Regions from separate parts of the Actinoallomurus sp. CA-142502 genome, predicted to be linked through region 3. Evidence: riboswitches for the same ligand, from Rfam matches in the RefSeq annotation. Region 3 holds a riboswitch; each other region holds the start of a gene.
What was found. A riboswitch is a leader RNA that binds a small molecule or an ion and turns the genes downstream of it on or off. The one in region 3 is predicted to bind cobalamin.
Positions count from the first base shown of each region.

Region 1: it holds a riboswitch for cobalamin, as region 3 does, so the genes downstream of both, ACQEV1_RS05080 (HoxN/HupN/NixA family nickel/cobalt transporter) here and ACQEV1_RS04705 (ribonucleoside-diphosphate reductase subunit alpha) in region 3, are expected to answer to the same signal.
Region 2: it holds a riboswitch for cobalamin, as region 3 does, so the genes downstream of both, cobN (cobaltochelatase subunit CobN) here and ACQEV1_RS04705 (ribonucleoside-diphosphate reductase subunit alpha) in region 3, are expected to answer to the same signal.
Region 4: it holds a riboswitch for cobalamin, as region 3 does, so the genes downstream of both, ACQEV1_RS40900 (magnesium chelatase subunit D family protein) here and ACQEV1_RS04705 (ribonucleoside-diphosphate reductase subunit alpha) in region 3, are expected to answer to the same signal.

Region 1 is NZ_JBNJMY010000001.1:1,044,795-1,051,974, reverse strand. Features, by position in the region: gene ACQEV1_RS05100 (protein-L-isoaspartate(D-aspartate) O-methyltransferase) at 1-520, shown strand, start outside; gene ACQEV1_RS05095 (VOC family protein) at 534-932, opposite strand; gene ACQEV1_RS05090 (MFS transporter) at 1,015-2,244, shown strand; gene ACQEV1_RS05085 (ArsR/SmtB family transcription factor) at 2,195-2,560, opposite strand; cobalamin riboswitch at 2,641-2,809, shown strand; gene ACQEV1_RS05080 (HoxN/HupN/NixA family nickel/cobalt transporter) at 2,841-3,932, shown strand; gene ACQEV1_RS05075 (low temperature requirement protein A) at 3,947-5,104, opposite strand; gene ACQEV1_RS05070 (hypothetical protein) at 5,311-6,132, shown strand; gene ACQEV1_RS05065 (hypothetical protein) at 6,661-7,180, shown strand, end outside.
Region 2 is NZ_JBNJMY010000001.1:8,813,310-8,820,489, forward strand. Features, by position in the region: gene cobN (cobaltochelatase subunit CobN) at 1-2,383, opposite strand, end outside; cobalamin riboswitch at 2,423-2,566, opposite strand; gene ACQEV1_RS41115 (helix-turn-helix domain-containing protein) at 2,617-3,465, shown strand; gene ACQEV1_RS41120 (VOC family protein) at 3,539-3,928, shown strand; gene ACQEV1_RS41125 (AMP-binding protein) at 3,933-4,742, opposite strand; gene ACQEV1_RS41130 (Gfo/Idh/MocA family oxidoreductase) at 4,844-5,854, shown strand; gene ACQEV1_RS41135 (arginase family protein) at 5,905-6,810, shown strand; gene ACQEV1_RS41140 (SgcJ/EcaC family oxidoreductase) at 6,874-7,180, opposite strand, start outside.
Region 3 is NZ_JBNJMY010000001.1:877,380-884,559, reverse strand. Features, by position in the region: gene ACQEV1_RS04715 (MBL fold metallo-hydrolase) at 9-926, shown strand; gene ACQEV1_RS04710 (ribonucleotide-diphosphate reductase subunit beta) at 967-1,965, opposite strand; gene ACQEV1_RS04705 (ribonucleoside-diphosphate reductase subunit alpha) at 1,962-4,214, opposite strand; cobalamin riboswitch at 4,312-4,527, opposite strand; gene ACQEV1_RS04700 (hypothetical protein) at 4,700-5,059, shown strand; gene ACQEV1_RS04695 (cation:proton antiporter regulatory subunit) at 5,223-5,705, shown strand; gene ACQEV1_RS04690 (cation:proton antiporter) at 5,719-6,885, shown strand; gene ACQEV1_RS04685 (phosphotransferase) at 6,975-7,180, shown strand, end outside.
Region 4 is NZ_JBNJMY010000001.1:8,761,788-8,768,967, forward strand. Features, by position in the region: gene cobI (precorrin-2 C(20)-methyltransferase) at 1-334, opposite strand, end outside; gene ACQEV1_RS40875 (GNAT family N-acetyltransferase) at 331-870, opposite strand; gene ACQEV1_RS40880 (GNAT family N-acetyltransferase) at 870-1,406, opposite strand; gene ACQEV1_RS40885 (GNAT family N-acetyltransferase) at 1,403-1,942, opposite strand; gene ACQEV1_RS40890 (cobyrinate a,c-diamide synthase) at 1,939-3,258, opposite strand; gene cobO (cob(I)yrinic acid a,c-diamide adenosyltransferase) at 3,255-3,857, opposite strand; gene ACQEV1_RS40900 (magnesium chelatase subunit D family protein) at 3,857-5,941, opposite strand; cobalamin riboswitch at 5,999-6,121, opposite strand; gene ACQEV1_RS40905 (LLM class F420-dependent oxidoreductase) at 6,231-7,180, shown strand, end outside.

The DNA of each region.
Region 1 (7,180 bases), 170 kb from region 3:
GGTCGGGCGCGCCTACGACGACGTGCCCATCCCGATCGGCCACGGGCAGGTCACGACGCAGCCGTCGCTGTCGGCACGGATGATCGAGGGGCTCCGCCTCGACGGGCGCGAGCACGTGCTGGAGATCGGCACCGGCCTCGGCTTCCAGACCGCGCTGCTGGCACGCCTCGCCGGGGACGTGGTGAGCGTCGAGTACCGGCCCGACCTGGCCCGGCGGGCCCGGCGAAACCTCGCCCGGCTCGGCGTCACCAACGTCGAGCCGCGCGTCGGCGACGGCAGCGGCGGTGTACCGGAGCTCGCGCCGTACGACGCCGTCATCGTGTCCGCCGCCTACCCCGAAGTGCCCGCGCCGCTGGCCGAGCAGCTCCGGCCCGGCGGCCGGCTCGTGCAGCCCATCGGACCGGGCGGGCGGGAGGACGTGGTGCTGTTCGAGCGTACGGCGACCGGGCTGGAGCGCCGGAGCACCCTGATCCCGGCCTGCTTCGTCCGGCTGCACGGCCGGTACGGCTTTCCCCACTGACCCTTGGGGCCGATCAGGTCGTCGGCGGCGCCAGGGTGCGCAGGACGTCGAACTCGTTGCCCTCGGGGTCGGCCATGACCACCCAGCTCCGGTCGGGGCCCTGGCCCACGTCCACCTTGACGGCGCCGAGGCCGAGCAACCTGGTCACTTCATCGTCGGTACCGCCGTCGATCGGGCTGACGTCGAGGTGGAGCCGGTTCTTCACCGTCTTGCCCTCGGGCACCCGGATGAACACCAGGGTGGGCGGCATCTGGCGGGCCCGGACCTCCTCGACGGTCGGCTCCCAGGAGCCGATCTCGACCTTGCCCTCGCTCCGGTCGATCACCGTGAAGTCCAGGGCCGCGCACCAGAAGGCCGCGAGCCGCTCCGGATCGTGGCAGTCGACGACCAACTCGGTGAACCTGCTGGTCAAGATTTCCCCCAGACGCCGCGGACGGAGGCTCAGTTTAGGGGGCTAGGGTGCGAGGCCGGGATTCCGAGCCTCGGGGGTGGTCATGGCCCTGTCACGGGCGTTGGTCCGGCTGCTGGCGCTGACCTGCGGCGTCACGATCGCGAACATCTACTACGCGCAGCCGCTGGTCCACGGCATCGCCCACGACCTTGGGACGGCCGACTCCTCGGCCGGCGCGCTCGTCACCGCGACACAGCTCGGGTACGCCGCCGGGCTGCTGCTGGTCGTGCCGCTCGGCGACATCATCGCCCGCCGGCCGCTGCTCACCACGCTGCTGACGATCGACGCGGTGGCGCTCGCGGCCACCGCCGTCGCGCCCGGACTGGCCCTGCTGAGCGTGCTGGCCGTGGTCATCGGCCTCTCCTCGGTCGTGGTGCAGATGCTCATCCCGTACGCCGCCACGCTCGCCGCTCCCCACCAGCGCGCCGGAATCATCGGCACGCTCATGGGCGCCCTGCTCCTCGGCATCCTGCTCTCCCGTACGTTCGCCGGCGTCGTGGCCGGTCTCGCCGGGTGGCGCGGTGTCTATACCGTCGCGGCCGGGCTGATGGCCGTCACCGCGATCGTCGTGGGCCGCGTGCTGCCGGCCGAGGCCCGCGAGGTCGGGATCGGTTATCTCGCGCAGATGCGCGCCGTCGTACGGCTGGCGCGGAGCGAGCCGGTGCTGCGGCGGCGGTCGCTGGTCGGCGCGGCCCAGTTCGCGGCGTTCAGCTGCTTCTGGACGACGGTGACGTTCCTGCTGTCGGGCCGGTCGTTCGGTTACACGCAGACCGAGATCGGGCTGTTCGCGCTGGTCGGCGCGGCGGGCGCGAGCTGTGTGCTCGTCGGCGGACGGTTGCTGGACCGGCACCGGAACCTCGCGTGGCAGGTCACCGGAGCCGCCCTCGTCCTGATGCTGGCCTCCTTCGGCGTCCTCGCCGCCGGCACGTACGGGCTGGTCTGGCTGGTCGTCGGGGCACTGCTCATGGACGCCTGCAGCCAGGCCGTGCACGTGACCAACCAGGCGGTGCTCTACGACCTGGTGGACGGGGCCCGGTCCCGGATCACCACCGTGTACATGACCGTTTACTTCGTCGGCGGAGCACTCGGCACGACGACGGGCACGGCGGCGTACGGCCGCTGGGGCTGGGGCGGCGCCTGCGCGGCCGCGGCCGGGTTCTGCGTCCTGGCGGTGCTCGCCTGGTGGGCCGCCCGCCGGCACGAGCGGCCCGCGGCCTCCGGCGTCACGGAGCCTCGTGCGGAGGTCGCACGAGGTGGAGCAGGGAGTGGATGACCGGGTCGGCGAGCCGGTAGCGGATGACGCGTCCGGTGCGTTCGCCAGTCACCAGGCCGCCGGTGCGCAGGAGGCGTAGCGCCTGGGAGACGGCGGCGTCGTTCATGCCGGTGGCCACGGACAGGTCGGTCACGCTGATCGGTGCGGCGGCGTGAATCGCCAGGAGGAGGGCGAGCCGGTTCGGATCGGACAGCACCGCGAAGCGACCGGCCCACCGCGCGACGTCGCCCGAGTCTCCGACCGCCGCGATCGCGTCGCACACCCGGTGATCGTCGATGATGCGGCGCCCGGCCCGGTCGGCGGGTACGAGATGCATGATCCCATCTTCCCGCGCCTCACGCGTGCGGGCGCGACATCTGCATGATCAATCAGCCTTGCAGGCTTCGCGCTTCCGTCGTACGTTGTGAGCGCCGTGGTGTTCGGGAAGCCGGTGAAGGACCGGCGCGGCCCTCGCCACTGTGATCGGGTGCACCGCCCATGCACGCCACTGGGCCCCTCGGGGCCTGGGAAGGCGGGCGGTGCGAGACCCGTCAGCCAGGAGACCGGCCACGGCACCGACGCAGTCGTCCACGAGGTGCTGGAAGGCGATCTCCCCCATGAGCCCACGTTCGTTCTCCGTCCGGTCCGCGCTCGAACGGCGGGACTGGACGCGTCTCGCCGCGCTGCTCGGCGTCATCGTCGCGGTGCACATCGCCGCGTGGGGTGTGCTGATCCTGCTGGTCGCGCCGCAGCACTACGCCGTCGGCACCAAGGTGTTCGGCGTCGGGCTCGGCGTCACCGCCTACACGCTGGGCATGCGGCACGCCTTCGACGCCGACCACATCGCCGCGATCGACAACACCACCCGCAAGCTGATGGCCGACGGCAAGCGTCCGGTCTCGGTGGGGTTCTGGTTCGCGCTCGGTCACTCCAGCGTCGTCGTCCTGCTGACCGCGCTCATCTCGCTGGGCACGCACATCGCCGGCACCGTCATGGACCAGGGCTCGGGAACCCACCAGACGCTCGGCCTGATCGGCACCAGCGTCTCCGGCGGCTTCCTCTACCTGATCGCGTTCCTCAACCTGCTCGCCCTGCTGGGCATCCTCCGGGTCTGGCGGACGATGCGCCAAGGTCACTTCGACGAACGCGCCCTGCAGGCCGAGCTGGACCAGCGCGGCCTGTTCAACCGCTTCCTCGGCCGGCTGTTGCGCGCCATCACCCACCCGTGGCAGATGTTTCCGATCGGCCTGCTGTTCGGCGTCGGTTTCGACACGGCCACCGAGATCACCGTGCTCGTGCTGGCCGGCAGCGGCGCGGCCAGCGGCCTGCCCTGGTACGCGATCCTCATCCTGCCCGTGCTGTTCGCCGCCGGGATGAGCCTGTTCGACACCCTCGACGGCACGTTCATGAACTTCGCCTACCACTGGGCCTTCGCCAACCCGGTCCGCAAGGTCTACTACAACCTCACCATCACCGGCCTGTCGGTCGCCGTCGCGTTCGTCATCGGCACCGTCGAGATCGTCGGCCTGCTGCACGACGACGCGGGCCTGGACAGCCCGGTGACCAACTGGGTCGCCGGGCTGGACCTGGACAACGTCGGCTTCGTCATCGTCGGCCTGTTCGTCGTCGTCTGGGCCGTCGCGATCGCGTACTGGCGTCTCACGAACGTCGAACACCGCTGGGCCGTCGAGCCCGACGACACCCCGTGACCGCATCGGGCGCCCTACGCCGCCGGCCGGTCCCGCCCGGCCGCGATGGTGACGGCGACCAGCAGGACGCAGACGCCGGCGACGGCCGCGACCACGGCGGCCACGCCCATCGCCGGGGCCGCCAGCGGCAGGAGCGCGACGGCGACGACGCCGACCGCCACCCCACCGGGGTGCATCGCCCCCTCCGAGGCGATGGGCGCCTGCACCAGCCGGAGCAGGGTCAGGAAGACGGCGACGGGGATCGCGACGGCGTAACAGATGACCGTGGGCGACGGTTCGAGCTTGTGCCCGGTCTGCCCGACGGCCACTTCGAGCCCGGCACCGAGGGCCCCGAGACTCGCGAAGATGGCGTAGTGGCCGTAGCCCCACAGGTACGACCGGTCGCGCCGGTCGCGGAGGCCTTCGCCGGCCGGGGCGAGGAAGTAGATCCACCACAGGGCGAACAGCAGGACGAGGCCGGAGAAGGCGATGGTGAGGAAGGGACCGCTGATGGCGGTGCCCCGCAGCGCGCCCTCCACGCCCCGGGCCACGGCGAGGACGCTCTCGCCGAGCAGAATGATCACGAACAGCCCGTAGCGCTCGGCGATGTGGTGCGGGTGCCAGTTGGTGGACCTGACCCGCTCCGCCCACCGGGGCACCATCAGCTCCAGCACGACCAGGCAGGCGAACAGTGGAAGCCGGACGGACGAGGCGTCCCCGAAGAAGAGGCGGAGCACCCAGCCCACCTGCACGAGGGCGATGCCGGCGGCGTACCGCAGCGCGGTGCGGCGGCTCGACGGGTCCTCGGCGCCGGCCCGCAGCCACTGGGCGACGAGCCCGACCCGCATGACGAAGTAACCGAGCGTGACGGCACGGTAGTCGGAGTGGTCGAACGCGGCCGGCACCCCCGCGGCGAGGACGAGCACTCCGGCCATCTGCACCATGGTCAGCAGCCGGTACGCGACGTCGTCGGTGTCGTACGACGACGCGAACCAGGTGAAGTTCATCCACGCCCACCAGATCGCGAAGAAGACCTGAAGGAACGGGACGAGCCTGGTCAGGCCGTGACCGCCTTCGACGCCGTGCGCGAGCTGGTCGGTGAGCGCCGCGACCGCCACCACGAAGGTGAGGTCGAACAGAAGCTCCAGGGGGCTCGAGACCCGGTGGGGCTCATCGATCGGACGCGCACTCATCCGGATCCAGACCCGGCTACTCGTACGTGCTGGCGGCACGGTCACGCTCCTGTCACTCGGACGGACTTGTCCCAGGACAGGACAGTCTTCAGGCCGCGACCGCCCGGGCGCCAGCCGGGGGCCGGGTGGACGCGCGAACGCGTACGGCATGATGCATCCGGGATGATCGCGTACGGAACGGCACAGGCATGGGTCTGAAGGATCGGGTGGGCGACGTCAGGCGCGCGGCCGGCGCGGGCCTGGACAAGGCGACGAACGTGGGCCGGGAGAAGGCCGCGAGTCTGGACAAAGAGGCGCTCAGCGCCGCCGGACGCGGCGCCGTGGCGACCGCGCGGCAGGCCGACGACTGGGTCCTGAACCAGTTGCAGGCCGTCCGGCCGCCCGCGCTGCCGCTGACCGAGGCGTGGAAGCTGTCCATCGGCGGGATCGTCGCCGCGCACCCGAAGGCGCCCCGGCTGACCGGCCGGCTCCTCGCCCCGCTCGACAGGTTGGGCGCCATCGCGATCGGGCCCGACGAGATCGGGTTCGACGGCGACACGGTGGAGTGGGGCCGGGTCACCGAGGTCCGTACCCGCCCCCTCACGGACCTCGCCGTCGGCGCCGTCTGGGACTTCGCGATCGACGACCTGCGCACCCGCCTGCCACCGGTTCCGGGCCGCAAGTGGGCCGTCACCAAGATCCTCCAGGTCCTGCTCGCCATGACGGTCGACCTCGAGAAGCAGATCGAGGCGGCGGCGGAGGACGACGACGCGCCGCGACTCGTCGCCTGCGAGATCGTGCACCGCGGGCGGATCCAGCGGAACAAGCAGTCGACGACCGGCCTGTTCTCCGCGCTCGCGCTGTGCGCGTTGCCCCAGGTGGGCGAGACGCTGGCGGCCGCCGCCGGTGAGAGGGGCGTCCCGGTCGTGGCCGCCGAGCCGTACGAGCACGTGTCGGCCAACGAGCGCGTACTGAGGATGCGCCGGCGGCGCGAGGTCCTCGCCTCGCAGGCCCACGAGCTGGAGAGCGCCGCCGACGAGGACGACTGACCGGACGCTACACACGACCCGCGCCGCCGAGCCGACGGCCCGGGCCCGGCGGGGTGGTCACCTCGCGGAACGCCGGGCCAGTGAGCAGGGCAGGTACGGGGACTCGGCCCCCGGAACGGAAGCGCGGCCTCGATGACCTTCCACGCCTCGTCGCGGCCGCCCTGCCGAACGAGCTACGGGCGCGGTCCAGGGACATGCGGAAGGCCGGGCGCTCGGGCGGTACGTGGTCGGCGATCCAGCGGTCCTCCGGCTCGTCCGGCTCGGGCGCCAGGTCGCCCCGATGCGGGCGACTCCCTCACCGTCCTCGGACACGTCCCCGGGGTCGGGGATCCAGAACTGCGCGTCGCCGTCCGCTGAGCTCGGCGGAGCGCGGTCCATCAGCTCGTCCTCGTCGCCCCCGGGACTCCACTCGCCTGCAGCCGGAGCGGCTGGACTAGAGGGACCTTCCGCTGTGCTTCGGAAGCCATGACGTCACATCCGCAGGCTTCCATGCTTGCGGTGACGTCACGATGATGTCAGTATGGCGTCATGGACCTCACCCCGTACATCACCAACCTTCGCCGGGAGCTCGCGGTCGCCGCCGAGGCCGGAGGCGATGACGTTCGCGCCATGGCCGAACGGCTCGGGACGGCGCTCGAGTCGGCGGCCCGGCTCGCCATGCTCGAGGCTCTCTCGGCCGCCGCGGACGAGATCACCACCGACCTGGCACCGGGTTCGGTCGAGGTTCGCCTGCGTGGACGCGACCCTGACTTCGTCGTGACGCCACCGCCGACCGAAGTGACGTCAGACGAGACGTCACACGGTGCTCTGCGGAACGCGATCGCCGGCGCGATCGAGGTCACGATGGGCGTGCGGCCGCCCGCCTCGTCCGAGCCCGAGGAGAGCGGCGGCACGTCACGCATCACCCTGCGTCTCCCCGAACATCTCAAGCCGCGCATCGACGAGGCCGCGAACCGCATGGGGCTGTCGGTCAACGCCTGGCTCGTCCGCGCCGTGACCGTCGCCCTCGAACTCGGCGACCAGGGCGGCAGCCCGGGCAGCGGTCCGA
Region 2 (7,180 bases), 7.9 Mb from region 3:
GCCCGGCCGGGACGTACCCGCCGTCCAGCGCGTGCAGTACGGCGTCGATCTCGCCGGACGTGGCCGCCAGGCGCGGCACGACCTCGCGCGCCGCGAACTCCAGGAGCCGTTCGACGTTCTGGTCCGCCGAGCCGAGCACCTCGGCGCAGACCGCCGGGACCTTCGCGGCGTCCCAGCCGAGGGTCTCCATGCCGACGACGAGCCGCCGCGCGACCGCCTCGAGCAGGTCGATGACGTCGGACGCGGTACGAGAGGGGCCGTCGGCGAGTTCGGTGAGCCCGCCGGCGTCCGCCGGGGCGCCCGGCTCGGCCAGCAGCGCCTTCTCCTCCAGCCCGTACCGGGCGGCGACGGCCGCGCGCAGTCCCGGCAGCGCGCCGGAGCCGCCGGTCCAGACCTGGGCGGCCCGCAGCACCGCGAGGACGAGGTTGACCCGCTGCTCCGCGTCCGGCGCGTCGCCGAGGATGTGCAGGCCGTCGCGGATCTGCACGTCCTTGACCTCGCACAGGTACCCGTCCACGTGCAGGACGAAGTCGTCGAAGTCGTCGGCGCCCGGCTCGTCGGACACGTGCAGGTCCTGGTGGAGCTGGGCGGCCTGCACGAGGGTCCAGATCTGCGCGCGCACGGCGGGCAGCTTGGCCGGGTCCAGCGCCTGGACCGTGGCGTACTCGTCCAGCAGCTGTTCCAGCTTGGCCAGGTCGCCGTACGTGTCCGCGCGGGCCATCGGCGGCACCATGTGGTCGACGACGACGGCGTGGCCACGGCGCTTGGCCTGGGTGCCCTCGCCGGGGTCGTTGACGATGAACGGGTACACCAGCGGCAGGTCGCCGAGCACGGCGTCGGGCGCGCACTCGGCGGACAGGCCCAGGCCCTTGCCGGGCAGCCATTCGAGCGTGCCGTGCTTGCCGAGGTGGACGACCGCGTCGGCGCGGAACGTCTCGTCCAGCCAGCGGTAGGCGGCCAGGTAGTGGTGCGACGGCGGCAGATCCGGGTCGTGGTAGATCGCCACCGGGTTCTCGCCGAAGCCGCGCGGCGGCTGGATCATCAGCAGCACGTTCCCGAACCGCAGCGAGGCCAGCACGATGTCGTCGCCGTCCGTGTAGAGCTCACCCGGCGGCTCGCCCCAGTGCTCCCGTACGGCCTCACGCAGCGAGTCGGGCAGCGCGGCGAACCAGTGTCGGTAGTCCTCCAGCGGCACCCGCGCGGACGCGGCGCGCAGCTGCTCCTCGGTCAGCCACTCCACGTCGTGGCCGCCCGCCGCGATGAGCGAGTGGATGAGCTCGTCGCCGTCGTCGGGGTGGTCGCCGACCTGGTAGCCGGCCTCCTTCAGCGCGGTCAGCAGGCGTACCGCCGAGACCGGGGTGTCCAGGCCGACCGCGTTGCCGACGCGCGCGTGCTTGGTCGGGTACGACGAGAGCACGATCGCCAGCCTGCGCTCGGCGGGCGGCGTGTGCCGCAGGCGCGCGTGGCGCACGGCGATGCCGGCGACGCGGGCGGCGCGCTCGGGATCGGCGGCGTACACCGGGATACCGTCGGGGCCCTCCTGCTTGAAGGAGAACGGCACGGAGATCAGCCGTCCGTCGAACTCGGGGATGGCCACCTGCATGGCCGCGTCCATCGGCGACAGCGCCGCGTCGGAGGCCGCCCACACCTCCCGCGAGGTCGTCAGGCACATGCCCTGGATGACCGGGACGTCCAGCGCCGCCAGCGCTCCCGCGTCCCACCCATCTTCGGCGGAGGCTCCGGCCGCGAGCACCGTCACCACGATGGCGTCGGCGCGGCCGAGGAGTTCGAGCAGGCCCTCGTCGGCGGAGCGGAGCGAGCCGCAGAAGACCGGCAGCGCGTTGCCGCCCGCCGCCTCGATCCGCTCGCAGAGCGTGTCGACGAACGCGGTGTTGCCGGACAGTTCGTGCGCCCGGTAGAAGACCACGCCCACCGTGGGCCGGTCCGCGCGGGCCTCAGGCTCACCGTGCACGCCGTACTCGGGCATCCGCTGCGGCGGCGCCCAGGGCTCCTCGTCACCCGGCGACAGCATCCCGGCGAGGAAGCGACGCAGCTCGCGCAGGTTGCCGACGCCGCCCTCGCGCAGGTAGTCCAGGGCTTCGGCCGCGACGCCCGCGGGCACGGTGGACAGCGCCATCAGCTCGGCGTCCGGGGTGGCCTCACCGCCGAGCGCGACCAGCGGCAGACCGCGCCGCCGCAGGTCCTCCACGCCCGCGCGCCAGGTCTTCAGACCGCCCAGGAGCCGGACGACGACGGCGTCCGCGTCCGCGCAGAGCGCGTCGAGGTCGGCGAGGGCCAGCCGGGCGGGATTGCCCGTGGCGTACCCGGCGGAACGGGCCGACAGCAACTCGGTGTCGGCGGTGGAAAGCAGCAAGACGCGCACGTGTGGGTCCTTCCCTCGGGGGTCCTCGCCCCGGCTCGGGTGCCGATGCCGACGGCGGGAAGTCTCCTGACTCTCGGGTCACCGCGCGCGAGTGCGCTATCCGATCACAGTTGCGGGACAGTCCCGGAATCGCACCGGGTTCCTTCCCTCGCCGTCGCGCGGCCAGTCTATGAGGAGGAAATTCTCCGCGGCAGGGACGCGACGTGCCGTTCGTCACGGTTACCGTGGGGGCCATGAGCAGCTCAGCTCTCGTCATGGAGCGAGCCGAGGTGACCCCGCCGGCACGCCTGGCGCCGCTGGTCGCCCACTACTCGGGCTACCGCTACGAGGGTCTGCCGCCGGGCACCCACCGCGGGCTGCCCTCGCCGTACCTCACCGTGGTGCTCAGCCTCGGCGCGCCGACCCGCGCGACCCAGCCCGGCCGTCATTCGGACGCCGCGGGGTTTCCGGCGCTCGCCGGGGGGATGCACACGCGCCCGGTGCTGATCGAGCACGACGGCGACCAGTACGGCGTCCAGCTCAGCCTCACCCCGCAGGGCGCCCGGTCACTGCTGGGGATGCCGGCCGGCGAGCTCGCGTCGGTCGTCATCCCGCTCGACGGGCTGCTGCGGACGCGGGCGGCCGAGCTGACCGAGCGGCTGGCCGAGGCGCGGTCGTGGCCCGCGCGGTTCGCCGTACTGGACGAGGTGCTGTCCGGTGACGCCGGCCGTCCGGGCGCGCCCCCGGACGAGCTGCGCCACGCCTGGCGGCTGATCGTCGGGAGCGGCGGCCTCGCGCGCGTCGCCGACATCGCCTCCGAGGTCGGCTGGAGCCGCCGGCACCTGGCCGCGCGGTTCACCGCCGAGTACGGCCTGACGCCGAAGGAGACGGCGCGCGTCGTACGGTTCCAGCGCTCCAAGCGGCTGTTGTCGCGGCGGGACCGGCCGTCGCTCGCCGAGGTCGCGGCCGTGTGCGGGTTCTACGACCAGGCGCACCTGGCGCGCGAGTGGAACGACCTGTGCGGCTGCCCGCCCTCGGCCTGGCTGACCGGCGACGATCTCCCATTCATCCAAGACGGCGGCGAGGACGCCGGCGGACGATGACGGCATGAGCGAACGTAGTGAGCGAATCAACGAACACAGCGCCCATGGTCACTCCTCCGACGAAGGAGGATTCATGAGCGAAACTTTCATCTGGCCGTCGTTCCGCTACTCCGACGCCCACGCCGCCATCCAGTTCCTGACCGACGCCTTCGGCTTCGAGCGCGTCGCGGTCTACGAGAGCGGCGACCGCGTCGACCACGCCGAGCTCCGCTGGCCCCTCGGCGGAGGCGTCATGCTCGGCAGCGCGTCCCGCGAGGACAGCTCCATCGCCGGCCTGCCGTCCGGCACCGGTTCGGCCTATGTCGTGACCGACGACGTCGACGGCCTGTTCAAGCGGGCGCGGGCGGCCGGCGCCACGGTGGTGCAGGAGCCGCAGGACGAGCCGTACGGGCGCGGTTTCACGGTGCGCGACCCCGAAGGCGTCTTCTGGAGCTTCGGCACCTACGCCGGGGCCGGCGGCTGACCGATCACGGCGTCACCACCGGGCAGCCGAGCCACTGCTCGACCCGGCTCGGTGGTGGCGTCGCCCCCTGGGACACCGCGAGCCGCAGCGGCGCGAAGTCGCCCTCCGGCCGTTCCGCCGCCAGCCGGCCCAGGAACGCCGACGTCGACAGCAGCACGCTGGCCCGGTGCCGCCGCACGCCCTCCGCGACCAGGGGGATCGAACGCTGCCGCGAGTCGAGGACCGCGCAGGAGCCGGTGAACAGCGGAAGGAAGATGGTGTTGCGCAGGCCGACCGGGTCGTAGGTCTTCGACACCGAGAACAGCACGTCGTTCTCGCGCAGCCCGAACGGCTCCATCGCCAGGTAGGACTCTTCGGGGTCGCGGTGGGCGTACGTCGTGGCGTGCTGGCCGTACGCCGGCGCCTCGGGCAGCACCGGGTACGGGTCGGCGAAGGCGGCGGCGGGCAGCGCGGCGATCAGCTCCACAGGCGTGATCGTGTGCGGGTGGCGCCCGGGCGAGCAGACCGCGAAGGCCGCCGGGGGCAGCGCCGAGGCGTCCGGGTCGGCCAGGACCGCGATCGCGCCGATGCGTACGGCGCCGAGAAACGACCAGACGAGCTCCATCGAGCCGGGCAGCGCGATCGTCACGCGGTCGCTCGGCGCGACCCCGTGCGCGCGCAGCAGCGACGCGGCGCGGGCCGCGCCCCGGTGCACCTCGCCGTGGGTGTAGACGTCGTCACCGCACAGGAACGCGGCCCGTTCAGACCAGCCGAACGCGTTCGTCCACTGCCTGAGCACCTCCGCCAGATTCGCATCCGGGGATGGTCCGGGCATGCACACTCCTCCCCATCGTGGGCCCCTCAGCGACATTAGGCCGGGCGGGCGTGCCGGGACAGACCCGGAGCGTGATCAAATGGTTCCCGAGGAGGCCATCTGTGGACACCCTTCGGGTCGCGTTGATCGGCTATGGCACCGGAGGTGCCGTCTTCCACGCGCCGCTCATCTCCGCCGCGCCGGACCTCGAACTGGCCGCCGTCGTCACGGCGAACCCCGAACGCCGGGCGAGCGTCCGCGACCGGTACCCGGACACGGAGATCCTGGACGGTACGGACCCGGTGTGGGCGGGCGGATACGACCTGGTCGTGGTCACGACGCCGAACCGTTCCCACGTTCCCCTCGCCCGCGCCGCGCTCGACGCCGGCCTGCCGGTCGTGGTCGACAAACCGGTCGCGCCGACCGCGGCCGAGGCACGGTCCCTCGCCGGCGGGCCGCTCGTGATCCCCTTCCACAACCGGCGCTGGGACGGCGACTTCCGCACGGTCGCCCGGCTGTGCTCGGCGGGCACGCTGGGCCGGGTGCTGCGGTTCGAGTCGCGGTTCACCCGCTGGCGCCCGGAGATCAAACCGGGCTGGAAGGAGACCGCCGACCCGGCCGCGGCCGGCGGCGTCCTGTACGACCTCGGCGCGCACCTCATCGACCAGGCGATCACGTTGTTCGGGCCGCCGGCCTCTGAGGTGTACGCGGAGGTGGACGTCCGCCGCCCCGGCGCGGAGGCCGCCGACGACGCGTTCGTGGCCCTGACCCACACGAACGGCGTCCGGTCGCACCTGTGGATGAGCGCGGTCAGCGCCGAGCTGGGCCCGCGCTTCCGCGTCCTCGGCGACCGGGCGGCGTACACGACCTACGGCCTGGACGGCCAGGAGGCCCAGCTCCGCGACGGGCTGACGCCGGACGACCAGGGTTTCGGCGTGACGCCGCCGGAGGCGTACGGGCTGCTCGGCACCCCGGGCAGAACACGGCCGCACGTCACCGAGCACGGCCGCTACCAGGACTTCTACCCGGCGGTCGCCGCCGCGATCCGGGGTGAAGCGCCGCCCCCGGTGACACTCGACGACGCCGTCGCCGGCCTGGAGGTCATCGAGGCCGCTCTTTCCCGTGTGCTCTAGACGAGTCCCGCGCGACCGAGAATGTCCGCTCCCGGGTGTAGCTTCGACCGGTGACGATCGGCCTGATCTCCGCCCCCACCAACCTGGGGTTGCGCCCGCCCGCGCCGACGAGCGTGCCCGGCACGGCCAAAGCGCCTGAGGCGCTCCGTGAGGCCGGCCTTCACCGACGCTTCGCCGAGCGCGGCGGGCACGATCGCGGCGCCGTACTCCCCCGCCGGTACGCCGACGATGCCCGACCAGGCGTGCTCCGCAATCACCAGGCCATCGTCGAGCACGCCCGGCGGCTGGCCGAGCGCATCGAGACCCTCCGCGCCGACGGCCTTACACCCCTGGTGGTCGGTGGGGACTGCAGCCTGCTCGTGGGGACGGGGATCGCCCTGCGGCGAGCGCCGGGGCGTTACGGCCTGGTGCATCTCGACGGACACACCGACTTCCGGCATCCCGGCAACTCCGACCAGTGCGCCAGCCTGGCCGGAGAAGATCTGGCCGCCGCGGTGGGCCTGCACTGGCCCACGATCGCCGACATCGATGGCCTCGGCCCGTACTTCGCCCCAACCGACACCGCCCATGCGGGCTGCCGCGACGACGACTCGGCGCTTGAGGAGACCACCGCGCTTCTGGGCACGGTCATCACCGCCGCACAGATCCGATCGCACGGCGCCGCGGAAGCCGCGCGCCGGATTCTCGATGTCGTCGATCGTGACGACCTCGACGGCTACTGGCTGCATCTGGACGTCGACATCCTCGATCCGAGCGTGATGCCCGCCGTCGATTCCCCGGACCCCGGAGGACTCAGCGTCGTCGAACTGACCGATCTTCTCGCGGCTCTCGCGCCGCGTGCCACCGGAGCCCAGGTGACCGTCTTCGACCCTGATCTCGACCCGGATGGCAGCCGAGCACGCCTCCTAGTCGACCTGCTCGTCACCGGCCTCGCCACCCTGGGCGAGCGCCGCTGAGCCGGCGCGCACTAGAGGTGAAGCGGCGTGGCGGCACGGCGAAGCCGGGCGGCGGTTCCGGGGTCACGGCGCCGGGGGCGGGTCGGCGACGGGGGTGTTCTGGGCGGCGGCGAGCCACCAGGTTCCGTGCCGCTTGATCAGGACGTACATCGCCATCTCGGAGAAGCCGGGCTCGTCGGTGCCATCGGTCAGGGCACGCCGGCGGATGTGGGCGACGGCCACGCCGGGCGCCGGTGCGAGGACCTGGACCGGCTCGAACCGCGACGGAGGCGCGACCCTCTTCGCCATGAGCTTGTGGTGGATCGCGTTGAGCGGCGCGTACCCCGCCAGCGTGCGTCCGTAGGGGCTGCCCCAGAGGATGTCCTCGGCG
Region 3 (7,180 bases):
TCGAGTGCATGACAAACGAGAGTGTGCACCGCCTCGTGCTGGGCGATGTCGAGGTCATCCGGGTCGTGGAGTGGCAGGGCCCGTTCGTGCCCGTCTCCGGCTTCCTCGCGGAGACCGCCGGCGAGGTGTGGAAGGACAATGAGGACTGGCTGGCGCCGGACCACTGGGAGCCGGATACCGACCGGGCGGTGGTGGCGCTGCAGACCTGGGTACTGCGCAGCGGCGGGCGGACCGTCCTGGTCGACACCGGAGTGGGCAAGGGGCGCGAACGACCGGGCTCGCCGCGGTTCCACCACTGGCAGGGCGATCTTCTCGGCCGCCTGGCGAAGGCCGGCATCCGCCCGCAGGACGTCGACGTCGTCGTCAACACCCACCTGCACGTCGACCACGTCGGCGGGAACACCGTCGAGGCGGACGGGGAGTGGGTACCGGCGTTCGCCAACGCCCAGTACCTCATCCCGTCCGCCGACGACTTCCACTTCGGCCCGGAAGGCGCCTACGGCGACGGCTCGCAGGCGGACGGCCGCCTGATCTACGAGGACAGCATCGCGCCCGTCCACCGGGCCGGGCAGGCCGTGCGTTGGGACGGTCTCCACCGCATCGACGAGCACCTCACCCTGGAGTCCGCGCCCGGCCACACGCCCGGCTCGTCCGTGCTGCGGCTCGCCTCCGGCGGCGACAGGGCCGTCTTCGTCGGAGACCTGCTGCACAGTCCGGTGCAGATCCTCCGGCCCTGCCGCAACAGCAACGCCTGCCTGGACCCGGAACAAGCGGTGGCGAGCCGCCTGCGTGTCCTCCAACGCGCGGCCGACCAACGGGAACTGCTGGTTCCCGCGCACTTCGCCGGTGACGCGGGTGCCGTGGAGGTCCGGCGGCGAGGCGACGGATTCACCCTCGGCCCCTGGGCGACGCCGCCTGGATCATGACACCGATGAGCTCCTCCGCCGGCGCCCCTGGAGCTCGGCCTCAGAACGCCTCGTCGAGGCTGACCGTCCCTTCCACGGCGACCTGGTAGGCCGAGACCCGGCGTTCGAAGAAGTTGGACAGCTCCTGCACGTCCTGCAGCTCCATGAACGCGAACGGGTTCTCCGCGCCGTACCGCGGCGGCATGCCCAGCCGGGCGAGTCGCTGGTCGGCCACGTAGCGCAGGTAGGTGTGCATGTCCTCCGCGCTCATGCCGGGCAGGCCGTCGCCGCAAAGATCGTGGGCGAAGGCCAGTTCGGCGGCGACGGCCTCCTCCAGCATCGCCGTCACCTGCCCGGCCAGCTCCTCGTCGAACAGCTCCGGTTCCTCGGCGCGTACGGTGTCCACGACGCTGAAGGCGAACTCCATGTGCATCGACTCGTCGCGGAAGACCCAGTTCGTGCCGGAGGCCAGACCGCTGAGCAGGCCGCGCGAGCGCAGCCAGTACACATAGGCGAAGGCGCCGTAGAAGAACAGGCCCTCGATGCACGCGGCGAAACAGATCAGGTTGAGCAGGAACGCCCGCCGGTCCGCCCTGGTGCGCAGCTGCCGCAGCTCGCCGAGCGAGTCGATCCAGCGGAAGCAGAACTCCGCCTTGTCGCGGATCGAGGGGATGTTCTCCACCGCCGCGAACGCCCTGACCCGCTCGTCGTGGTCGGGCAGATAGGTGTCGAGCAGCGTCAGGTAGAACTGGACGTGCACCGCCTCCTCGAACAGCTGCCGCGACAGGTACAGGCGCGCCTCGGGGGCGTTCAGGTGGGCGTAGAGGTTCAGCACCAGGTTGTTGGACACGATCGTGTCGCCGGTGGCGAAGAACGCGACCAGCCGGTTGACCAGGTGCAGCTCCTCGGGCGTCAGCCGGGCCAGGTCGGCGAGGTCGGAGTGCAGGTCCACCTCCTCCACCGTCCAGGTGTTGCGGATCGCCGCGCGGAACCGGTCGTAGAAGTCCGGATAACGCATGGGCCGCAGCGTCAGGTCCATGCCGGGGTCCAGCAGCGTCATTGGCACGCCTCGCAGGTCTCGGGGTTCTCCAGGGAGCAGAAGACGGCCTCGGCCGCCTCAGTCGCGGTCACGGTCGTCTGGGCGATACGCGTCGCCGGGCGTGAGCGCAGGTAGTACGTGGTCTTCAGGCCCGAGCGCCACGCGTAGGCGTACATCGACGAGAGCTTGCCGATGGTCGGGCTCGCCATGAACAGGTTCAGCGACTGGGACTGGTCGATGTACGGGGTCCGTGCGGCGGCCAGGTCGATCAGCGCCTTCTGCGGCAGCTCCCACGCGGTCCGGTACAGGGCGCGCAGATCGTCGGGCAGCTCCTCGACGCCCTGCACCGAGCCGTCCGCGCGCTTGATGGCGTCGCGTACCCGCGGCGTCCACAGGCCGCGCTCCTTCAGGTCCGCCACCAGGTAGGTGTTGATCTGCAGGAACTCCCCCGACAGCGTCTCGCGCTTGAAGACGTTGGACACCTGCGGCTCGATGCACTCGAAGCAGCCCGCGATGGAGGCGATGGTCGCGGTCGGCGCGATCGCCACCAGCAGCGAGTTGCGCAGCCCCACCTGCCCGATCCAGTCCCGCAGCGCGTCCCATTCCTCGGCGTGCACCGGCGCGGCGTCCGGCCAGTGGTCCGGGTGCAGGACGCCGCGGGCGGCGCGGGTGCGGTCGTAGGACGGGTGCGGGCCGTACGCGGCGGCCAGCGTCGCCGACTCCCCGTACGCCGCGAGCGCGATCTCCTCGGCGATCCGCGTCGACAGCGCCAGCGCCTCGGGTGAGTCGAACGGCAGCCGGAGCCGGAAGAACACGTCCGCCAGGCCCATCACGCCCAGGCCGACCGGCCGCCACCGCCGGTTCGCCTCGGCCGCCTCCGGCGTCGGGTAGAAGCCGCGGTCGATCGTACGGTCCAGGAACCGTACGGCCGTACGGGCCGTCGTCCGCAGTGCCGCCCAGTCCACGCCGTCGCCGGTCACGTGCGCGGCGAGGTTGATGGAGCCGAGGTTGCACACCGCGGTCTCGCCGTCGGAGGTCACCTCCAGGATCTCGGTGCACAGGTTCGACAGGTGCACGACGTTGCCGGGCTCGGCGGTCTGGTTGCAGGCGCGGTTGGCCGCGTCCTTGAACGTCATCCAGCCGTTCCCGGTCTGCGCGAGGGTGCGCATCATCGCGCCGTACAGCCGCCGCGCCGGCAGCTGCCGGACGAACCGGTCCTCGGCCTCGGCCGCGCGGTACGCGACGTCGAACTCCTCACCCCACAGGTCGACCAGTTCCGGCACCTCCTTGGGGTCGAACAGCGACCAGACCTCATCGGCCTCGACCCGGCGCATGAACTCGTCCGGCACCCAGTTGGCCAGGTTGAGGTTGTGCGTACGCCGCGCGTCCTCGCCCGTGTTGTCGCGCAGTTCGAGGAACTCCTCGACGTCGGCGTGCCAGGGCTCCAGGTAGACGCACGCGGCGCCCTTGCGACGCCCGCCCTGGTTGACCGCCGCGACGCTCGCGTCCAGGGTCCGCAGCCACGGCACGATGCCGTTGGCCAGGCCGTTCGTGCCCCGGATCAGCGAACCCCGGCTGCGGACCCGGCTCCAGGAGATCCCGATGCCGCCCGCGTACTTGCTGAGCCGCGCGACCTGCCCGTACCGCTCGTAGATGGCCTCCAGCTCGTCGCGCGGTGAGTCGAGCAGGAAGCAGGAGGACAGCTGCGGGCGGGCGGCGCCGGAGTTGAACAGGGTGGGCGAGCTGGGCAGGTACGCCAGCCGCGACATCAGCCCGTACAGCTCGGCGGCCTCGCTCACGCTGTCGGCCAGCCCGCACGCGACGCGCAGGAGGAAGTGCTGCGGACGCTCCAGCACGCGGCGCGTCTCCGGGTGCCGCAGCAGGTAGCGGTCGTACACGGTGCGCAGGCCGAAATAGGTGAACCGGTCGTCGGCGTCGTGGTCGACCAGGGCGTTCAGGCCGGCCGCGCCGCCGGCGACGAACGCGGCGGTCCGCTCGTTCAGCAGGCCCTCGGCGTAGGCCGCCGCGACGGACTCCGCGAAGGTCACCGGCCCCGTCTCCTCGGCGATCGACCGGGCCAGCAGCCGGGCGGCCACGGTCGAGTAGGCCGGGTCGGTGACCACCAGGGACGCGGCCTGCCGGGCGGCCTCGGCCAGGTCCGCGGCGGCGCCGACGCGCCGGGGATCGGCGTCCGGCAGGCCGGCGCAGGCGCGTTCGACCTCGGCCGCGATCGGCAGGGGGGTAGTCGGCGCGACGAGCTCTTGTGTCACGTGCTCTCTCCCTCGGGAACTTCCGCTCCGCGAGAAGGCGCGCACGACGACGGAACTCGCCGCCGGCCCTCCCGCGAGGCCTGGACGACCGCACGCTCGCGCGCACGGGCCGCTGGCAGGTCTTCGGACTCGCGGGCGCCTCGCCCATCGGACGCGTCCTACTGGCCGTCGCTTCCCGGGCCCGTCGGCCCAGTGCCGTTGACGGCGGTCGTTTCCCGCTCACCGCTGCGGGGCAGTCCCGGACTCACACCGGGTTCCCTCTTGTCTCACCGGTCCCATCGGTCCCTGGTGAACCAGCAACGCCAGAACCATACATCTAGGGTTTGTCTTGCGCCACCACCCCAAGATGTTGGCCATGTCGGTTCCGCAGAGTCGTCACGTACGCCGGACGGGACGCTGGCTATAGGCTCGACGGCGAGTAGGCGATCGGGACATACCGCCGCGCGACGCCGCGGGTGATCCCACAGGACGGAAGGGCGGGGGCGGTGACGGAGGACCCTACGCGCCGGCGGCGGCCGGCCGTGTCGCTGCCCGTCGCACTGCTGCTCGCCCTGTGCGCGATCCTCACCCCCGCCCTCATCTCGACCGGCGGCGGCATGGCCGCCGCGTCCCCGGCGAAGGCCGAGATGGCGGTGACGGGAGCCGCCTGCCCGCTGCTCCGGCCCGGTGCCGCGCCCCGGCTGGACAACGCCGAGAGCAAGCCGCTCCCGGCCGCCGCCCTGCCGGCCGCCGCGCGGCCCGGCGCTGTCATGTGCGCCCGGTCGAACCCGCCCGGCACCCGAGTGACGACCACCGCCCTCGGCCGGTTCACCCGTGACGGCCGCGCGCCTCCGTACGCGTACTGACCTGGGACGTTCCGCGAGGAGTCGTCCCCGTGGAACAGCGCTGACACCGGCTCGCCGAGCCGCCTTCTCACCGGCCCTCGCCCGCCCCGCACCACGGGCCCGGCGTGGCTGCCGTCTACCCGCCATCAAGGCGGAACACCACCGAACCAAACAGGGAACAGCCGTGGACGTCGAACGCACCGCTCTGCCCGGAATCGGGCTGCAACACGTCTTCACCACCGCCAAGGGCCGCCGGATCGGCGCGATCTCTCATCGCGACGGCCGCCGTGACCTGCTCGTCTACGACCGTGTCGACCCCGACACGTGCGTGCTGACGGTGCCGCTCACCGTCGAGGAGGCCAACGCGCTCGCCGAACTGCTCGGCTCCGCGCGGATCGTCGAACGCCTGACCGAACTGCACCGGCAGGTCGAGGGTCTGGTCAGCTCGCAGATCCCGATCGCCGCGGGCTCCCCGTACGACGGGCGTACGCTCGGCGACGCCCAGATCCGGACCCGGACCGGTGCCTCCATCGTCGCGGTCGTCCGCGACGGGAACGTCGTCGCCAGCCCGCGCCCGGACTTCGGCTTCCAGGCTCGCGACATCGTCGTCGTGGTCGGCACCGCGGAGGGGACCGCCGCCGCGGGCGACGTCCTCGCCACGGGATAGGCCGCGGACGCATATGACGGGTCAACTGATCGAGCTCGGGGCCATCATCCTCGCCCTCGGGCTCCTGGGGGCCGTCTCGGTACGGTTCTCCATCTCCCCCATTCCCCTCTACCTGCTGGCCGGCCTCGCGTTCGGCTCCGGCGGAATCCTGCCGCTGACGACCAGCGAGGAGTTCGTCTCGCTCGGCGCCGAGGTCGGCGTGATCCTGCTGCTGTTCACGCTCGGCCTGGAGTACACCCCCGACGAACTCGTGGCCACGTTGCGCACGTCCGCGCCGGTCGGCCTGGCCGACCTCGCGCTCAACGCCGCACCGGGCGCGATCGCGGCGATACTCCTCGGCTGGGGACCGGTGGCTGCCGTGGCGCTGGCCGGCGTCACGTGCGTCACCTCCTCGGGCATCACCGCCAAGGTCATCGGCGACCTGGGCTGGCTGGGCAACCGGGAGACGCCCGCGGTGCTGTCGGTCCTGGTCTTCGAGGACCTCGCCATGGCGGCGTACCTGCCGATCCTGACCGCCCTGCTCGCCGGGGCCGGGCTGCTGGGCGGCACGCTCACGCTGCTGATCGCGGCGGGGACCATCAGCGTCATCCTGTTCGTGGCGCTGCGGCACGGCACGATCGTGGAGCGTTTCGTGGCCAGCCCCAGCCAGGAGGTGCTGCTGCTGAAGGTCCTCGGACTGACCGTGCTGGTCGCCGGGCTCGCCCAGCAGTTGCAGGTCTCGGCGGCCGTCGGCGCGTTCCTCGTCGGCATCGCGGTGTCGGGGCCGCTCGCTCACGACGCGCGGCAGCTCATCGCCCCGCTGCGCGACCTGTTCGCGGCCGTCTTCTTCGTGTTCTTCGGCCTTCACACCGACCCGACCGAGCTACCGCCCGTCGTCGGGATCGCCGCGCTGCTCGCGGTGGCGGGCATCCTCACCAAGTCCGCCACCGGATGGCTGGCCGCCCGCCGCGCCGGAGTCGCGGCGACGGGACGCCTGCGCGCCGGGACGGCGCTGGTCCCCCGAGGGGAGTTCAACATCGTCATCGCCGGCCTGGCCGTCACGGCCGGCGGCGACTCACGTCTGGGCCCCCTCGCGGCGGCGTACGTTCTCATCCTCGCCGTCGCCGGGCCGCTCCTGGCCCGCGCCGCCGAACCCTTCGCCCATGCCGTACGGATGCGACGGTCGACGGCCGGTTCGTAACGACGTTCACCGGGGCCCGCGGGCCCCGGTGAACCGTCCGGGCGGATATCGCGGTGCGGAGGCGGCCGCGACCGCCTAACGTGACCGGCGTGAGGGCACGGCCGGAAGACCTCGATGAGGAGCGCCTGCTCCGGGCGCTGGACGCGTGGGGCATCGGTGCGACGTCGCTGGAGTACGCGCCGGTCGGTTTCGGCGACCACCACTGGATCGCGGCCGGCGGCGGGGAGAAGTGGTTCGTCACCGTCGCCGACCTCCGGCTCAAGGGTGAGCCGGACGCGCACGCCGCGCTGCGGCA
Region 4 (7,180 bases), 7.9 Mb from region 3:
GGGCGAGGTAGGTGAAGGTGGAGTAGACGTTCGGGTCGCCGATGGTGGCGAACGCGACCGTACGTGCGCCCTGCTCGAAGGCCTCGACGACGCGGCGCGCGGCGGCGTCCCAGGCGTTCGCGCGGCGCTCGGTCACCCCGCCCCGGTCGTTCAGCGCGAAGACGACGCGTTCGGCCTCCGCGACGTGCGCCCGCACGACGGCCTCGGCGCGGCCCTGCTCGCCGGGCGCCATGACCGGGACCAGCACGAGGTCCGCCTCGCGCAGGACCCGTACGCCGCGAACGGTGACCAGCTCGGGATCGCCGGGCCCGACCCCGACGCCGACGAGCCTCACAGCTCGTCCTTCAGCAGCCGGAACCGCACCATGTCGGCCGGTTTTCCGCCCGGCAGGGGCCGAGCCTCGCGGAGCACGTCCTCCCGGGTGAACCCGGCCCGCTCGGCGACGCGCTGCGACGCGACGTTCCCGACGGCGGCGAGCAACTCGACGCGTGTCAGCCCCAGCCCGAAGGCGTGGCGTGCCACCGCGCGCACCGCCTCGGTGGCGTAGCCCCGCCCGCGCGCGGCCGGACCCAGCCAGTAGCCGGTCTCGGCCACGCCCGTCTCCCAGTCGGCCCGGCCGATGCCGACCCCGCCCTCAAGCCGGCCGGCGTCCCCCGGGACGATCGCGAAGTTGAGCGCCCGCGACAGGTCGCCGGCCGCCTCCTCGGTGCACCAGCGCACGGCCTTCTCCCGCGTGAAATCCTCTGACCAGGGCATCCAGCGGCGGACCTCGTCGTCCACGGCGGTGAGATAGGCGTCGACGTCGCCCGCCTCGATCGGCCGCAGGGTGAGGCGGCCGGTGCGGAGCGTCGTGGGCGCGAAGCCGGCCATCACAGCTCCCCCTCCAGCAGGCTGAACAGCACCATGTCGGAGCGGCCGTCCGGCGCGGGACGCGCCTTGCGGAGCACGCCCTCGCGGGTGAACCCGGCCCGCTCGGCGACACGCTGCGAGGCGACGTTGCCCGGGGCGGCGAGCAGCTCCAGCCGGTACAGGCCGAGGCCGAAGGCGTACCGCGCCACCGCGCGCACGGCCTCGGTGACGTAGCCGTGCCGCCGGTCGGCGGGCCCGATCCAGTAGCCGGTCTCGGCCACGCCCGTCTCCCAGTCGGCCCGGCTGAACCCGATCACGCCGCCGAACCGGCCGGTGCGCTCCGGCACGATCGCGAAGGACGCCTCCCGCCGCGGGTCGCGGAACGCCTCCTTGGCGCACCACCGGCGCGCGCTCTCCAGCGTGTACCCGCGCGCCCACGGCATCCACCGCCGCACGACCTGGTCGACCGCGGCGAAGCAGTCGGGCGCGTCGCCCTCCTCGGGCGGCCGCAGGACCAGGCGCTCGGTCCGCAACGTGGTGGGTTCAAAGAAGGTCATGACAGCTCGCTGGCGAGGAGGCTGAACAGGACCGCGTCGGACCGGCGGCCGGATCCGATGAGCATCGCCTCGCGCAGCACCGACTCGCGGGTGAAGCCGGCCTTCTCCGCGACGCCCTGGGAGGCGACGTTGCCGACGGCGGCGAGCAGCTCGATCCGGTGCATGCCCTTCTCGAAGGCGTACGCGGCCACGCCGCGCGTCGCCTCCACCGCGTACCGGTTGCGGCGCGCCCAGGGCGCGATCCAGTAGCCGACCTCCGCGCGCCCGTCGGTCCAGTCGGTACGGCCGATGCCGATCGAGCCGGCGAACCGCTCGCCGGCGACGATGGCGAAGTTCATCGCCCGCGCCGGGTCGGTGTGGGCGTGCGTCGTGCACCAGTCGACGGCGGTCTGCGTCGTCTGCGCCGACGCCCACGGCATCCAGCGCCGGATCTCCGGGTCGCGGCTGGCGGCCAGGAGGTCCTCCGCATCGTCTTTGTCGAAGGGCCGCAGCAGCAGCCGTTCGGTCTCCAGCAGAACACCCTCGTCGAAAGTCATGCGGCCGCCCCCACGAAACGCGTTGCCATCTGAGGCATCCCAGCCCAGTGGAGATGAAGGTAGGAGGCAAGGCGATTCGCCGAGCTGAAGCCATCCGGTCCCTCGGCGGACCACTGCCAGGCGGGTGGAGCGTCCGCGCCCCGCGAGCAGACGGTGCGGTGGAACTCGTGCCCGCGCACCCGCTCACCGGCCCGAGCCACCGGCGAGTCGCGCACCGCGACCGCCTCCCGGTAGCCGAGCGTCAGCCGCCCGGTCATCCGCGCCTCCGCGTCGAACACCCCGCACATCGGCAGGTCGTCGAGCCGCCGGGCGAGATAGAGCAGACCGGCGCACTCGGCGTAGATCGGGCCACGGAACGCCGCGACCGCGCGACGCAACGGCTCGTTGGCCGACAGCTCCGCGGCGTACGTCTCGGGGAATCCCCCGCCGATCACCACCCCGCCGGTCTCCGGCGGCAGGGCGGTGTCGCGCAGCGGGTCGAACCGCACGACCTCGGCCCCCGCGGCGGCGAGCAGTTCCTCGTTCTCGGCGTAGCCGAACGTGAACGCCGCGCCGCCCGCGACCGCGATCCGCGCGCGCCCGGCCGGCGCGGCGACGGCCGGGTCCCAGGGCTCGGCGGCCAGCGGCGCCGCGGTGTGCGCGAGCGCGACCAGGCCGCGCAGGTCGCAGCTCTCCGTGACGAGCGCGCCCAGGCGTTCGACGGTCGCGAGGGCCTCGGGACGGCGTTCGGCGGCCGGGACCAGGCCGAGGTGACGTGACGGCGTGGCCGCGTCGTCGCGGCGGCGCAGCACGCCCAGGACGGGCAGCCCGGTCTCCTCCACCGCCGCGCGGCAGATCTCCTCGTGCCGGTCCGAGCCGACCCGGTTGAGGATCACGCCGCCGACCCGGACACCGGAGTCGTAGGTCACGAAGCCGTGCACGAGGGCCGCGACGGACCGGCCGGCGGACGCGGCGTCCACCACCAGCACCACCGGCGCGCCGAGCAGCTTGGCCACGTGCGCGGTCGAGGCGAACTCCCCCGCGCCGGCCGCGCCGTCGTACAGGCCCATCACGCCCTCGACGACGGCGATGTCCGCGTCCCGCGCGCCGTGCAGGAACAGCGGCGCGACGAGCTCCTCGGCGGTGAGCCACGGGTCGAGGTTGCGGCCCGGTCGCCCGGCGGCGAGCGCGTGGTACCCGGGGTCGATGTAGTCCGGGCCGACCTTGTGCGGCGAGACGTCGAGGCCCTGTGCGGCCAGCGCGGCGATCAGTCCGGTGGCGACCGTCGTCTTGCCGCTCCCGGACGCGGGGGCGGCGACCACGAGCCGCGGGATCACCACTCGATGCCCTTCTGCCCCTTCTGGCCGGCGTCCATGGGGTGCTTGACCTTGCCCATGTCGGTGACCAGGTCGGCGATCTCCAGGAGCCGGGGGTCGGCGTCGCGGCCGGTGACGATGACGTGCTGGTGGCCCGGTCGCGCCGCCAGGGTGGCGACGACGTCGTCCACGTCCACCCAGCCCCACTTCATCGGGTAGGTGAACTCGTCCAGGACGTAAAGCGTGTACGTCTCGGCGGCGAGGTCGCGTTTGATCTGCTCCCAGCCCTCGCGGGCGTCCGCGGCGTGGTCCTCCTCCGTGCCGGGCCGCTGGATCCACGACCAGCCCTCGCCCATCTTGTGCCAGACGACCGTCCCGCCCTCGCCGGACGCGCCGAGCACGCGCAGCGCGCGCTCCTCACCGATGCGCCACTTGGCGGACTTGACGAACTGGAACACCCCGATCGGCCAGCCCTGGTTCCAGCCGCGCAGCGCCAGCCCGAACGCGGCGGTCGACTTGCCCTTGCCCTGGCCGGTGTGGACGATCACGAGCGGGCGGTTCCGCCGCTGCCGCGTGGTCAGCCCGTCGTCCGGGACGTTCTCGGGTTTGCCGCGCGGCATCAGGCGACCCTCCGATCGCGTACGACGCCGGCCAGGCCGTCGGCGGGCAGGTCCTCCAGGCGGACGATCTCGGCGCCGAGGCGTTCGGCGAGCCGTGCCGCGAGGCCGAGGCGCACCGGGCCGCTCTCGCAGTCGACCACCACCGAGGTGGCCTCCCGCAGCAGGGCGGCGGCGCGCAGCGCGTCGTCGACCGAGCCGTGCGTCGCGCGGCCGTCGGTGACGACGACGACGAGCGGGCGCCGCGCCGGGTCGCGCAGGTGCTCGGCGCGCAGGACGCCCGCGGCCCGCAACAGGCCCGCGGCGAGCGGCGTGCGGCCGCCCGTCGGCAGGTCCTCCAGGCGGCGTGCGCCGGCCTCGACCGAGGAGGTCGGCGGCAGCGCCGTCTCGGCCGAACCGCCGCGGAAGGTGACCAGGCCGACCTTGTCGCGTCGCTGGTAGGCGTCGAGGAGCAGGCTGAGCACGGCGCCCTTGACCGCGCGCATGCGCTGCCGGGCGGCCATCGAGCCGCTGGCGTCCACGACGAACAGCACGAGGTTGCCCTCGCGTCCCTCGCGGACCGGCTCACGGATGTCATCGGCGCGGATCACCAGGCCGGGTCCGCTGCGTCCGCGCGACCGCTGGTGGGGCGCGGCGGCGAAGAGGGTGCCGGCGAGGTGCACGGTGCGAAAGCCCGGCCGGGCGCCGGTCGTGCGGCCGTACGGGGTGCGCGCGCGGGAGCGGCGGCCGGGCGCGCCCTCGCCGATGCCCGGCACGACGAACAGGCGTGGGCGGTAGGCGGCGTCGGCCGGGGACGTCGTCGGCCGGTCGGGGCGCGGCCCCGCGTTGCCCGACAGCGCCTGGCCGATGTCGACCAGCGCGCCCTCGGCGGGCAGGTCCACCGCGTCGGGCACGGGCGTGCCGGAGCCCGGACCGTCGGGATCGGTGTCCGGATCGGGCTCGGGCTCGGGGTCCTCGGTGGTGACCTCGGCGCCGGCCTCTGAGTCGTCCTCCTCGACCGGTGGCCGTGGCTCGGGAACAGGCGGCGAGGGCGGCTTCGGCCGGGTGGAGCCGGGCCGCGGGTCCTCCTCGGTGTCGTAGTCGCCGGTGCGGTCCAGCACGTCGTCGAGCCGGTCCTCGTCCAGGCCGGGCGCGTCGAACGGGTCACGGCGCCGCCGGTGCGGCAGTGCGAGGCGCGCGGCGAGGCGTACGTCGGCGGGCGTGACGGCGCCGCGGTCGTGCCAGGCGGCCAGCGCGATCGCGGCGCGGGCCATCACCAGGTCGGCCCGCAGGCCGTCGACCTCGAACTCCGCGCAGACCGCGGTGATCTGCCGCAGCGCGCCGTCGGACAGCACGACCCCGGGCAGGCGGTCACGGGCGGCACGGATGTGCCAGGCCAGCTCGGCGTCGGCGCGCGACCAGTCGGCCGCGAACCCGCCCGGGTCGGCCTCGTAGGCCAGCCGGCGGCGTACGACCTCGGCGCGCTCGTCGGGGTCGCGGGTGGCGGCGACCTCGGCGGTCAGCCCGAACCGGTCGAGGAGCTGCGGGCGCAGCTCACCCTCCTCGGGGTTCATGGTGCCGACGAGCAGGAACCGGGAGGCGTGCCGCACCGAGACGCCCTCGCGCTCGACGTAGGACTGTCCCATCGCCGCGGCGTCCAGGAGAAGGTCCACCAGGTGGTCGTGGAGGAGGTTCACCTCGTCGACGTAGAGCACGCCCCGGTGCGCGGCGGCCAGCAGGCCGGGCTGGTACGCGCGCACGCCCTCGGTGAGCGCGCGCTCGATGTCGAGGGAGCCGACGAGCCGGTCCTCCGACGCGCCGACCGGCAGCTCGACGAGCCGGGCGGGCCGCTCCTGCCGCTCCGCCTCGTCGTGCGGGCCGTCGGGACACTCGGGGTCGGGCGCGTCCGGGTCGCAGGAGAACCGGCAGCCGGCCACGGTGGAGACGGCCGGCAGCAGCCCGGCCAGCGCGCGGACGATGGTCGACTTCGCGGTGCCCTTCTCGCCGCGTACGAGGACGCCGCCGACCGACGGCGACACCGCGTTGATCAGCAGGGCGAGCTTGAGGTCCTCCAGCCCCGCCACGGCGGAGAACGGGTAGGTGTTCACCCGGTGTTCGTCCTTCCTCGGGTTGCGCGCCCGTAGGTGGCCTGCAGGTGGCGGCCGGAGTCTCCTGGCTGCCGGATCGTCGCCCGTCCTCGGCCTTCCGGCTCACGCCGTGGCCGTCGGTTGAGGACGGACTCCCCGGTCACAGTTGCGCGACAGCCCCGGAATCTCACCGGGTTCCTCCGCGTACCGCCGATGCACAGCATGGCACACGGCCGATCTCGGCTCGACAGGTGTGCGCCGGTCTGCTCCTGTTTAGATGAAACAGGTTCTACTTCTCCCGGAGGCGCGCATGAGGCTCGGCATCAACCTCGGCTACTGGCAGCGGGACCCCGTGGACGACACCGAGACCGTGCTCGCCGCCGAACGCCTCGGCTACGACCAGGTCTTCACCGCGGAGGCGTACGGATCCGACGCCTTCACGACGCTGACCTGGTACGGCGCACGCACCTCACGGATCGGCCTGGGCACGGCCGTGACGCAGATGTCGGCGCGCACCCCGGCCGCCACCGCCATGCACGCGCTGACCCTCGACGCCCTGTCCGGCGGACGGCTCACGCTCGGCCTCGGCGCGTCCGGGCCGCAGGTCGTGGAGGGCTGGTACGGCGTGCCGTTCGCCCGGCCGCTCGCGCGCACCCGCGAGTACGTCCGGATCCTGCGCGACGTGTGGCGACGCGCCGAACCGGTGACCAGTACCGGCCCGCACTACCCCCTGCCGCTGCGGTCGTACGGGGTGGGCGACGGGGTGACGGGCCTGGGCAAGCCGCTGAAGTCGATCGCGCACCCGCTGCGCCCGGACATCCCGATCTACCTCGGCGCGGAGGGCCCGAAGAACGTCGCGCTGTCGACGGAGATCGCCCAGGGCTGGCTACCGCTGTTCGTCGACCCGGAGCGGATCGAACCGGTCTTCGGCGCGTCGCTGCGCGACCGCCCGGACGGCTTCGACATCGCCGCGACGGTCACCACGATCGTCACCGACGACCTGACGGCCGCGCTGGAGGTGGCCAAGATCCCGCTGGCGTTCTACATCGGCGGCATGGGCGCCCGCGACCGCAACTTCCACCTGGACCTGATCGGCCGGCTGGGGTACGCCGAGGAGGCCGCACGAGTGCAGGACCTGTTCCTCGCGGGACGCCGGGACGAGGCGGTCCGGGCCGTACCGGACGCACTGGCGGACGGGATCTCCCTGCTCGGCCCGCTCGACCGGATCCGCGAACGCCTGCGGCTGTGGCTGGACTCCCC